Regions from separate parts of the Paenibacillus sp. FSL R5-0744 genome, predicted to be linked through region 2. Evidence: riboswitches for the same ligand, from Rfam matches in the RefSeq annotation. Region 2 holds a riboswitch; the other holds the start of a gene.
The links. Region 2 has a riboswitch for preQ1 ahead of MKY19_RS06215 (queuosine precursor transporter). Riboswitches for the same ligand answer to the same signal wherever they lie in the genome.

Region 1: it holds a riboswitch for preQ1, as region 2 does, so the genes downstream of both, queF (preQ(1) synthase) here and MKY19_RS06215 (queuosine precursor transporter) in region 2, are expected to answer to the same signal.

The regions. Positions count from the first base shown of each region.
Region 1 covers NZ_CP150228.1:3,695,418-3,701,570, forward strand. The annotation lists gene MKY19_RS16105 (VanW family protein) at 1-557, opposite strand, end outside; gene MKY19_RS16110 (cysteine hydrolase family protein) at 558-1,082, opposite strand; gene queE (7-carboxy-7-deazaguanine synthase QueE) at 1,211-1,933, opposite strand; gene MKY19_RS16120 (6-carboxytetrahydropterin synthase) at 1,926-2,408, opposite strand; gene queC (7-cyano-7-deazaguanine synthase QueC) at 2,408-3,076, opposite strand; gene queF (preQ(1) synthase) at 3,100-3,573, opposite strand; PreQ1 riboswitch class I at 3,737-3,780, opposite strand; gene MKY19_RS16135 (ABC transporter permease) at 3,855-4,541, opposite strand; gene MKY19_RS16140 (ABC transporter ATP-binding protein) at 4,538-5,386, opposite strand; gene MKY19_RS16145 (hypothetical protein) at 5,600-5,935, shown strand; gene murB (UDP-N-acetylmuramate dehydrogenase) at 5,996-6,153, opposite strand, start outside.
Region 2 covers NZ_CP150228.1:1,401,103-1,407,255, reverse strand. The annotation lists gene MKY19_RS06225 (thiolase family protein) at 1-893, opposite strand, end outside; gene MKY19_RS06220 (AMP-binding protein) at 890-2,371, opposite strand; gene MKY19_RS06215 (queuosine precursor transporter) at 2,581-3,294, opposite strand; PreQ1 riboswitch class I at 3,305-3,350, opposite strand; gene MKY19_RS06210 (methyl-accepting chemotaxis protein) at 3,694-5,382, shown strand; gene MKY19_RS06205 (YnfA family protein) at 5,441-5,767, opposite strand; gene cobS (adenosylcobinamide-GDP ribazoletransferase) at 5,957-6,153, opposite strand, start outside.

The DNA.
Region 1 (6,153 bases), 2.3 Mb from region 2:
TTCTTCATTTGAAGATCCAAATAATTATAAGAACAGGTGGCCCCGCTTCCAAATGGCTGTGTACGCTGTTCATCTGGAAATACATCATAGCTGTGCCGATGCCGTTCTGTAACCGTAAGAGGTGTATGCAGTGTCATCCAGTAGATCAGATTGGACAACTGGCACAGTCCCCCGCCGACTCCAGAATGGAAGCCACCATAATGCAGCACCATCCCGTCCAGATACCCTTTTCGCTTACTGGGCTTACCAATGCTTCTCCAATAGGAAAAAGTCTCACCCGGGCGCACCAAGAGCCCATCCAGTTTCGCTATCGCCAGACGTAAATTGGTTATTTTATTGTATTGAAGCACCATATCTACATTCCGTAGACTTCTTAATAACGGTGTAGCATGAGTCATCACTTCATTAGATAAAATTTCACTAGTGCGCTGCTTCGCCACCTTACTGCGGCTAGTGCACCATTTCAAATATCTTTTCCAAATAAAATATCGCTTTCCGCCAAATAGTCTAAGTCGAGAACGCTGAATAGGTTTCATGGCAGCCTGAGGTGTACTCATCTAGAACTGAACCTCGCTTTCAGCTCGTAACTGGGCGAATCTCCCTCCGATTACCGCATTATGATGCTTAACGATCTCACTACTATTCAGAACCCCATTATCAAAGGTGCTATGAGCATCTTGGACGAGAACACTCTTATACCCCATACTGTATGCGCGTCTTATTGTCGTATCTAAGCAGAACTCACTTTGCATCCCACAAATCACCAGATTCGTGATCCCCAGCTTCTGTAGCTCCTCTTGCAGTTCGGTTCGGTGAAAAGCATCCCAAGTAGGCTTCTCCACAATAACTTCGCCTTCCTGCGGTGTGATGCGGTGACTGATCTGCCATGTGGGCGTACCTTTTGTATATTCCTCATCTTCGGTGTGTTGAATATAAACTATTGGAGTACCTACTACCCTAGCTTTGTTCTGAAGGGAAATAATTCTCTCCATTACACCCTCTTCATCGTACAGCTTTTGATCAGGATAGGAGAACATAGCTTCTTGAACGTCGATAATTAATAGTGCAGTTGAATTTCCCATTTAGTACCTCCTACAATTTTTATGAAAATCATACCAGATTATGGGACATTCTATCTACCTATTTAAAGGCTTAAATCAATAAAAAAAGGGCATCTGCTGAGCAGACACCCGTTACATTTAAATACTTTTTACTTGCCACGTTTATTATGCCAGATCAATGCATGCAGCTGTGGAAGGACACGTACTTTATTCATCTCAGAGTCTACGATTACTTTATTAAACAACCATTCCAGCCTTCCCAAAAGTCGAGCAGAAATGTCGCCTTCTTCAGTGACATCATCATTCCCAGGCTGCAGAAAGAGCTGCACATTTGGATATCGCTGGTGAATGTCTTTTGCATAATTAAAGTCCTTATCATCAAACACAACGACTTTAAGACTGTGCGTAGAGCGGCCCAGATTCTCCATCTTACTCATGATGTTATCTAGTATTTCCCAATTCGTCGTCATCCCTGAGCTTGGCGGCTTCGGACTAATGGTCAGCACATCCACGTTATTGAACCATTCCTGCCATTTACTGCCCTGAGTTTCTATAGCGGCTTGTATCCCTCGTTCATGAAGCAGGTTAATAAAAGTGCCCATCCCGTCACCAATCAAAGCAGGATTTCCGCCTGAAATCGTAACACAGTCGAAATTATCTCCAGCTATAGCTAAAAGTTCATTCATAATTTCATCCGAGGTCATCATTCGAACCTTATCCTTAGCAGTACCATCCCAAGTAAAAGCAGAGTCACACCAGCCACAGCGATAATCGCAGCCATAGGTGCGGACAAACATCGTCTTCACTCCAATTACCGCACCTTCGCCTTGAATAGTCGGACCGAACATTTCAATTACAGGAATCTTACTCACAGTCACAGCCTCCATATAAACGGTAGGATGGCCCTTCATCCGGAACATCTTCAGCCAGCACCTCTGCCCAGGAGGTTGGAGTCTCCCATAGCTTTACCGAGTACAAAGGCAACCCTGCTTGCTTAAGCTTGTAGGCAATATATGAAGACATATTCTCCACTGTGGTGCGGAATGACAACAAGGCTACTTTGGAGCCCGTATTCGTTAACGTCTCTAACACAGGTTCATTTCCCATAGCAAGAAAAGCGTGATCTAAACGATCTACAAGGCTTTGTTGTACAGTCGCCTTGATATCGCTGAAGTCAATAACAAACCCTTCGTCTGAATGGCCTTCCGTAGCCTCTGGTTTGCCCTTAAGCACTACTTCGAGCTTATAAGTATGTCCGTGCAGATTGCTGCATTTCCCTTTGTGACCAATTAGTTGATGCGCCGCATCAAACGTAAATATTTTGCAGACTGAAACCTCGTTAAGCATTAAGAACCGGCCTCCATTCTCTCCGCCTCATATTGCTCAAGACCACGCTGACGCAACAGACAGGCTGGACAAGTACCGCAGCCACTGCCAATAATACCGTTGTAACAGGTCAATGTGTGTTCGCGAACATAATCAAAATAACCAAGTTCATCTGCCATCTTCCACGTTTCCTTTTTATCCAGCCACATCAATGGAGTGTGTATCGCAAACTCATAGTCCATAGATAAATTCAGCGTAACATTCAATGATTTCACAAATACATCACGGCAGTCCGGATACCCGCTAAAGTCCGTTTGGCAGACACCAGTGACGATATGGGAGTATCCCAATTGTTTAGCTAATATTGCGGAAAAAGACAAAAATAACAGATTCCGTCCGTCAACAAATGTACTAGGAAGCTCATCACCTTCGCCAGCAACGATATCAATATCCTGGCGGGTTAGTGCATTTGGAGCCAGCTGATTAAGCAGCCCAAGATCAAGGATATGCTGTTTTACATTAAACTTAGCTGCTATTTCTGTAGCAACTTCGATTTCAGCCGCATGACGCTGATTATAATTAAAGGTAACTACCTGCACTTCCTCAAAATGCTTCAATGCCCAAACCAGGCAAGTGGTGCTATCTTGTCCGCCGCTAAATACGACGAGTGCTTTTTTGTTCATCTTAATCTCTCCTTATCAACTAGTTGGGATTAGCGGTTATCCACTTTTTCTGGATAGAGGTCGTGATTCATTAAGCGGTGCTCCGCCATCGCCTCATACTTCGTACCCGGTCTTCCATAGTTGCAATAAGGATCAATAGATATGCCTCCACGCGGAGTGAACTTGCCCCATACCTCAATGTATCGTGGGTCCATCAGTGAGATCAGATCATTCATAATAATGTTGACGCAGTCCTCATGAAAGTCACCGTGGTTACGGAAGCTAAACAGATACAGCTTTAATGATTTAGATTCCACCATTTTCTGTTCAGGAATATACGAAATATACAATGTGGCAAAATCCGGCTGACCTGTAACAGGACATAAGCTAGTAAACTCAGGGCAGTTGAATTTAACAAAATAATCACGCCCTGGATGCTTGTTATCAAACACCTCAAGAATAGCTGGATCATAACCAAACTTGTACTGCGTTCCCTGATTACCAAGTAAAGTGACTTCTTGCATTTCCTCTTTCAATCTTCCTTCTGACACGACAAAAAACCCCTCTCTTTTCCTTCGACCTTGGCCGGTAATGGAAAGAAGAACGAGATTTCGAAAACTTTGCTCCACTAAGAAGAAACGGAAGCAACGTCCGGGTTAAGGACTGCATCCGCTTATAAGATTTAATATACTCTTAGTTTTTTATAGAGGGAGTTCGCGAACCTCTCCTGCACAATCCGTGCAGACTTCTTCTTCATGCATATTGCGTCTTGAACTATACCATGGTAATTTGCTTCTGACAAGTTCTACGCTTTGCCCGTCTTCCAAATCCAGAGCGAAAGCACCACAATCCACAAGAGCAAAAGCAGGCTTTCTAGGAGCAATACTCCTTCTCCATTTAGAATACTGTTCAAATTCTGGACGATTTCAATACTTGGCAGAATAACAAAGATCGGATAAGTCCATTCTGGAAGAGCGACGTACACAGAAGCAACTAAGAAAAAAACAACCATAAATGCGGAGCTGATGGCTGAACCATTTTTGGAGGAACTTACCTTTAAACCAATGATAATTCCAACTTGTACAAAGATAATTCCACCCAATAACATATACAATAAGGAAGGGAGTAAATCCATTGTCAAACCTTGATTTAGTACATAAACAATCAGCTGTGATAACAAAGAAAAAACAAGAACAGATCCAGCTTTCGCTGTAATAATCTGGCCTCTGCTTAGCGGAGTAATCAACAGCGCATCATAAGTCTTACTCTCCCGCTCCTCAATTAATCCTGGGCCGGTAATCATGATCCCAACCATCACTTGCGCAAATAATATCCATGTAGAAAGAAGCATGAAGTCCAAACCGCTCTTGTCCACTACAGTGATGATAATTTTAGCCATAAATATAGGCAAAATTATTAGAATTACAGTCGCAGGATTACGCAGTATATCCTTACTTTCATGTTTATACAGCTTCCATATCTGATGACTCAACTTAGCTCACTTCCCGTCAGGGCAGCGAATACATCTGCCAGCGAAGCTTCTTTGCTGTGCATACTTAGAATTTGATTCGTAGACATTAACTGATAGATATGATCTTTAGTAGCTTCTTCTGCAATCGGCCAGGATTTCATAACCACTTTACCATCCTGCTGATATTTAACTTCAATTTCTGGTTTACCATAAATGGTCTTAAGTCTATGCGGTTCATCGAGTGCCACCAAGGCACCAGCGTGCATGATGCCCACTCTATCGCTCAATGCCTCGGCTTCGTGCATATCATGCGTCGTTAAGACGATGGTTGTGCCTTCTTCTTGAATTCTCTTGACGTGATTACGTATGAGTGAAGCTGAATTTGGATCTAACCCACTTGTAGGCTCATCTAAAAACAACACTTGAGGCTTATGTAATAATGCTCTGGCGATTAGAACACGCTGCTTCCAGCCTTTGGATAAGCTGCTTACTTTAGCTTTTTCCTTATCTAACAGCTGGAGGGTTTCCATGACTTCATTTACTCGATTTCCTGCTACCCTATACAGATCAGCGAACAGCTCCAGATTATTTCGAATAGAACTACGCATGTATAGGTTCGGAAGCTCGAAAACAACACCAATTTGAGCATGGATTTCTTTTTTATGACGTGAAATATTCATGCCATTAATTAAAATCTCTCCGCTTGTAGACTGAAGAAGCCCTGTCATCATTCGCATCGTTGTAGTCTTCCCTGCACCATTGGGACCTAGAAATCCAAAGACCTCACCTTTCTCCACCGTGAAAGTAATTCGATCAACTGCACACCTCTCCTGATAATATTTTGAGACATCAGTTAGCTGAATCAATAACACTCCCCCCTTTTTAGAATAGTTAACTTTCTTCTATCCTTATTCTGGTTGTAGAGGATTATCTCTGTTGTTGCTATTCTGTAACATTCGCTATTCCTTAGTACCTTCCTTTGTTCAAATCCGCTCAGATGTGGCGAAAATAAGGATTCAAATCCTAAGAAAAGGGTAACTTAAACATAATAATCTTCGAGGTAAGGGTGGGATCATCTAATGGAACAAAGTATACAGAAACTTATGGACTGGATTAACAGTCATGTGAATGAAACTATTGTAATTGAAAAGAAAGAGCTTCGTGATCTGGATAAAATTCATTTTAATCTAGAGGCTGTTGAGTTTCGGAGTGCGGAGGATGTTATCGATGATTATCTTGGGAGTGCATTAATATTAAAAGGATTTGGCAGCACTTTAAACGCCGATGGTGAGCTAGTATCGCTACCACACTCCACCTATGACTTAGCTATTGACGGGCTTCGGATTGAGGACATAAGTGATCGCAAGGCGGAAATAACTACTGAAAGAGCTAAATATACCCTTTCAGTGGATTAAACCATTTGTAACGACAGCAAAAGAGCCCACAGTAATCTGTGGGCTCTTTCTAATTAATAGTTACTCTTCCCCAATGATCTCCACTTCAGTTTCAAGCTCCACGCCGAATTTATCCTTCACAGTCGCTCTTACATGGTGAATTAGCCCGATGTAATCGCTGGCGGTTGCATTATCTGCATTTACAATAAACCCTGCATGCTTCTTGGATACCTCAGCAC
Region 2 (6,153 bases):
GCTATGGTCAGCTGTTGACGATGTAACACCTTTTGTACAGCTGGAACTGGGCCCATACCTAAATAATTCGGATCTACACCTGCTGCTTGCGCATCTACGACACGCAGGATAGGTTTAAGCTTGAGTTGCCGACATTTCTCACGGGACATCATTAATAGAAGCGCCCCACCATCATTAATAGGACAGGCATTTCCAGCGGTGACAGTACCCTTTTCTTCAAAGATTGAAGGTAGCTTTCGCAGCTTGTCCAGGCTCGTATTAGCCCTTGGACATTCGTCGGTGTTCACCCACTCCCCCTCAACCAGAAGAGGTACAATCTCCTGCTGAAACCTACCACTTTGCTGAGCATGAACGGCCTTCTGATGGCTTTTCAAGGCATATTGATCCTGCTCTTCTCGCGAAATCCCATACTTCCGCGCTACATTTTCCGCAGCAATTCCCATATCCGGATCACCGTAAGCGCTAGGTGTAAAATGAGCACGGGTATATAGCTGCGGAACCCCCATCAAGGTTTGGGGCTTAGCCATTTTCCAAGGGGCACGACTCGTGCTCTCAACACCGCCCGCTAAATAAATCTCACCTGCGCCACTTTGAATAAGCCGTGCTGCTATATTAATGGCCTCTAGCCCAGAACCGCACTGCCGATCAACAGTAACGCCCGGAACCGAAACAGGCAGTCCCGCTTCAAGCGCAGCTACCCGGGCAATATTCCCACCCGGACCGACCACATTTCCAATAATCACATCATCGATCATATCTACGGGCAGATTCGTCTCTGCCACAATATGCTGAATAAGCGGCGCCAGTAATGCTTCCGGCTCAAATGTACTTAATAAGCCGCCCATCCTGCCAATCGGTGTACGTTTTGCCATAACAATTACTGCTTCTATCATACCATCGCTCTTTTCACATAGTCTTTCATCGCTTGCCGGGCAATTTTGCCACTGCTTGTATAGATAAACTCATCAACTGTCAGCAGTTGCTTCGGCGCTTTGTAACTTGCTAAATACTGGCGACAATAATTCTTTATTTCGTCTATAGATAAATGCTTTGCACCATTCCATTTCACGAGGACTGCCAGCTGTTCTCCCCAATAATCGTCAGGGACGCCAAGCACCATTACTTCTTGTATTTCCGGAAGATGCTCCAGTACTCGCTCTATTTCCTCTGGATAAACGTTCAGCCCACCGGAGATGATTCTATTTTTCAAGCGACCCGCCAGATATAAATAACCAGCTTCATCCTGATAAACATAATCCTCCAACACAAGCCATCCCTCTCGAAAAGCTGCTACGGTCTCCTTCGGCAATTGATGGTAGCCTAGAAATATCATATCACTTCGCACATATAACTGCCCAATCTCCCCCGTGGGGACTTCACGGAACTCTTCATCACGAATGGAAATTTGCACTCCGGGATAGGGCTTGCCTACAGAGTTCGGATTATGCTCTTCCAGAACATCCAAATAACTAATATAACTCGCTTCTGAGGAACCATAGGATTCATAGAGACGCGCTCCAGCGAACACTTCTATACCCCTTTTTTTGGACAACTCCGACCACTTTGCACCTGAGCTAATAATCGCATCAATCTGCGTCTGCCCAGGAACAGCCTGCTGCATCATGGATTCAAGCATTGTCGGTACAACAAACAACACCACACCCGGAATCTGCCTGCACAGCTCTAACACCTGTGTGGCGCTAAATTTTTGCGTAATATGAAAGTTTGCTCCACCATACAGACTCTGCATTACAGCGAACAAGGACAGCGAATGCACAAACGGACCCGGTGCTAAAACATCACTCATAGAGTTCAATTCAAAGGCAGCACTCGATACCTCAAAGCTCTTTAACCACGATAAATGGGTACGCATATATCCTTTGGGGAGCCCCGTTGTGCCTGAAGTAAAGCCGATAAATAATAACTCATTCGTCTCATCCAATTCAGCTTCTGGCTTCAGAGCCTTCAACCACTGATCATAGGAACCTGTTCGTTCATTTGAAAAAGTCAGCGTTGGGATGGCTCGGTCCTTGAAGACCAAATTCTTTGCAGCTTCCGGCTCAGCAAAAATCATTGTCGGCTGGCACTGCTCTATAATAATCCGCAGTTCATTTGCACTCCACTTGGGATCTAAAGGAATGGGAACACAGCCTGCATAAATAGCCCCCAAGAAAACCTCGACAAATTCAATGCGATTCGTAGATAAAATAGCGATTTTGTCATGCTTAAGGCCCATTTGCTGTAGACCATTGGCAATTCTCCGCATCGCTTGCACTAATGTTGCATAGGTATGCGTTGCTTGGTCATGGGTTAAGGCAATGCTGTCGGGCTGTTCTGCTGCATAACGCAGTATAGGAACTACTAGATTCATCCTTCACCACACCTATTCGTAATTTCTGTGACTACCGATTATGTACACTCTCTTCGCTCGGGATACAATTAGAATGGCTACGATAGCTTATTTTAGCTTTATATTAATTTTATGTACATATTTATATGGAACGTTTGATCCCTCTTACGACTGGAAAAATCAAACAGCGCGCATCGATTATGATCGGTACGCGCTGGCTGTATTGTTGTTTATTCCTTCTTATGAGCGGATGATGGTATTCCATCTTCAGCAAAAGTAAAAGTTCGGGCGATATATAAGATAGGTGTGCTTACTGCGGTTAGTAAGAATTTCGCTAGATACGTTGTAAGCAAAATTTCAAACCACACACTCCAGTTATACAACCCAGCAAATGCAATGGTACAGAAGATTAGTGTATCCACAAAGGAGCTAATCATCGTACTGCCGTTGGAACGAATCCACAACTGACTTGAGGTGCTGTAATATTTGCGAATCCAGGAGTACAACCGAACGTCTAGGAACTGACTAATGAAGTAAGCAGTCAGACTACCCAACGCTAGTCGAGGCATCAGACCAAAGATCGTCTCCAAAGAAGACTGAGCAATATCGGTCTCTTGCGGCTTAAATACTAGTACCATCTGCATAATGACTGTCGTCATAAGCAAGGTGAAGAAGCCAAACCAAACCGCTTTACGTGCTTCTGCTCTTCCATACTTCTCATTAAGCAAATCGCTGGTCATATACAAAGTGACATACATCGTATTTCCGAGTGTCATCACGATATCAAATGGCATAGCAATCGTCTTAGCTACCTGAATGTTTGCAATTACAGTAGCGATACCTACCCATGCATACATTCCACTTTTGCCGAACAGGCGGTAACAGAGTAGAAAAAAAGCAAAATTGACAATAACAAATAAAACTCCCCACATCAAATTAAACATATTGCTTAAACTCCTCCTAGTTTTGTTTACGCGGGATGGTTACGAACCGCGGCATACATTAAGTTTTGGAACAAAACATTAATACTCTATCACACTGTCGTCAAACAATCCATAAAAATAAACAATTTATGAAATGGGTATTTATACCCATTTTTATTAACTAAAAATAAAAGTGTCAGTAATAATTCATCTTTTTCAGAAAAATATGCTATATAAACTAAAACTTTCACTATTCATCCAGAGGTTAATTCTATAGAATAGTATCAAACACTTCATTCCCGATCCATTTAGTTGATATATTACATAACTATGGAATATATTGCAGGTTGCCAGTCAATAGCAGTCGGTAGGGATATAAAGAAATGGGGCTTCGCTGCCCATAAAAAGGGGGAGAACAATATGTTTCGTTTCAAGCAGTCGATCAGTCGCAGATTTACGCGTTTATTATTTGTAGTTCTATTACTCACGTCTCTTTTGTTAAGTACCAGCTTCTACTTTATATCCACCAGTATTTTCAACAGCTATGTCATGCCACAAATCAATCAAATTCTAACTGCAGCTGCTCAGGACGTATATAAGAATATAAATACAATGCATGCTCAGCAAGCACTAAAGAAGAACGAACAAGCAGCCACCAATCTTGAATTCTATTTTCAGGATAAGAGAAAGCAGCATGGGGTTGAGACTATTTTTCTACTCAATCTAAAAGGCAAGGAAGCTGAGGTTCTGTCCGTAGATCATGATGCAAAATTAAAGCCGGAGGAAATTGTTAAGGTATCCTCTGCAATGCAGCAAGCTCTTAAAGGAAAGAGTGGACTAAGCGATACATACAAGGATTCGCATGGTGTACATAAGTCAGCTTATATCGGAATTCCCGGAAGTACGATGGTTATCGGAATCAGCAGTGATGTAAGCTTTATTCAAGAAAAAACAGACAGTATTCTGTGGACCAGCGCCGGGATCACTCTGCTAACGCTGATCATAGGCTCAACTGGTGCCTGGTTTATGAGCATGCGGATTACTCGTCCTATCTCAAAGCTTGCAGCTTACAGTGCCCGTCTTGCAGAGGGAGATTTCACAGAGGAATTAACGGTTAAAGGCAGTGATGAGGTAGCTCAACTGTCCAGAAGCTTCCAAGCGATGACCCTGCGCCTAAAAGAAATGATTGGACATGTACTCGTCACCTCAAATACTGTGGTCACCGATTCCAATTCTTTAAGAGAACGTGTAGAGGTCCTAAATGAAATGGCAGACCACTCTAGTACATCTGTTGTAGAAATTGGTAAAGGTAGTACGACCATCGCGAGCAGCGCTCAAGATAATTCAAAAGCTATGGAAGAAATCAATTTCGGCATTCAGCATATTGCTTCAGCAGCCACCGAAGTCACTGAGCAGATCAGTGAAGCTTCCGCTGAAGCGATTGGCGGTAATGAGATTGCCCAAAGCGCCGTTCTGCAAATGCGCCATGTTGAACGTGCCTCCCTGCAGTCACTGGAGCAATTACAAGTTATGAACGAACGTTCAGTAATGATCGGAGAAGTCGTTCATAGTATTACTGAAATTACGAAGCAAATCCAAATGCTGTCGCTCAATGCTTCGATCGAAGCAGCACGTGCAGGAGAACATGGACGCGGCTTTGCCGTTGTTGCCGGAGAGGTACGCAAGCTTTCCGAACAATCCCGTAATGCGAATGAGCAGATTCGTGATTTCCTACTCGGACTTCAGGAAGATATGAATCGCTCCGTTACTGAGATGAACCATGTGAATTCTGAGGTAGCCTCCGGGGTAGGCAAGGTGGCAGAAGCGGGCGATGCCTTCAATCACCTTCTGATTCTGATCCAAAGCATCAATCAGAATATTCAATCCGTATCTGCGGCTACGCAGCAAATCTCAGCAAGTACAGAAGAAGTTAGTGCTTCCGTCGAGGAAACCGCACAAATTACTTCAAGATCCCAAGAAAGTGCGGACACACTATCCGAGAACTCGGAGCGCCAACGTATAGAGCTTGAAGGACATGCAGTAACCGTGCAGCATCTATATGAGCAGGCTAAGAAGCTTCAGGAAGCTGTGCAACAATTTAAGATCTAAAGCTTAGGCTTAAATAAAAACAACCCGTTCACACGAAAGTGTTGAACGGGTTGTTTTGTTAGTGTCTCGGCGCCCAAAGAATGACCGAAACGCCGATCACACAAATAACAGCACCAACCCAGTCATATACATCGGGTGTTTTCTTGTCTACTAGCCAGCCCCATAACACAGCGAGTACGATAAACACCCCGCCGTAGGCTGCGTACACTCTTCCGAAGGACGGAAACTTCTGCAACGTAGGGATGATGCCATAGCCAATCAGAATCACAGAACCTACAAGACCATACCAGAGAGGTCTTGATTCTCTTAGCCATAACCATACTAAGTATCCGCCTCCGATCTCAGCAAGGCCGGCAATTACAAATAGTAGAATGGCAGCAACCATGTCATCCCTCTTTCCTATTGAACTCTAAAAATATCAAATGATTCGCAAAATATGATACAACGTCATCACGGTTAGCAAGTATGTGTACAAGCAAGAATCGGGCCACCAAATAGCTGGAACCACAGGCATCAATAGAGTAAAAAATCAGATTGAGCGAGCTGGCTACTATGCGTCACCCGCAGGAGCTACTCACATGAAATTGTGCTGGAGCAGCACTAATACTAGTAGGAGCACAGCCTCTAGCAGCTCATTCAGCGCGCCATACACATCGCCGGTGAGCCCGCCGAGCCGGCTGCTAATCCGCCGCGCAGCAACGGTGCCGCTGGCCAAGGCCGCAGCCGGCAGCAGTAACGCTGCCGCCAGATGCAGCGGCCACGCGGCTAAGC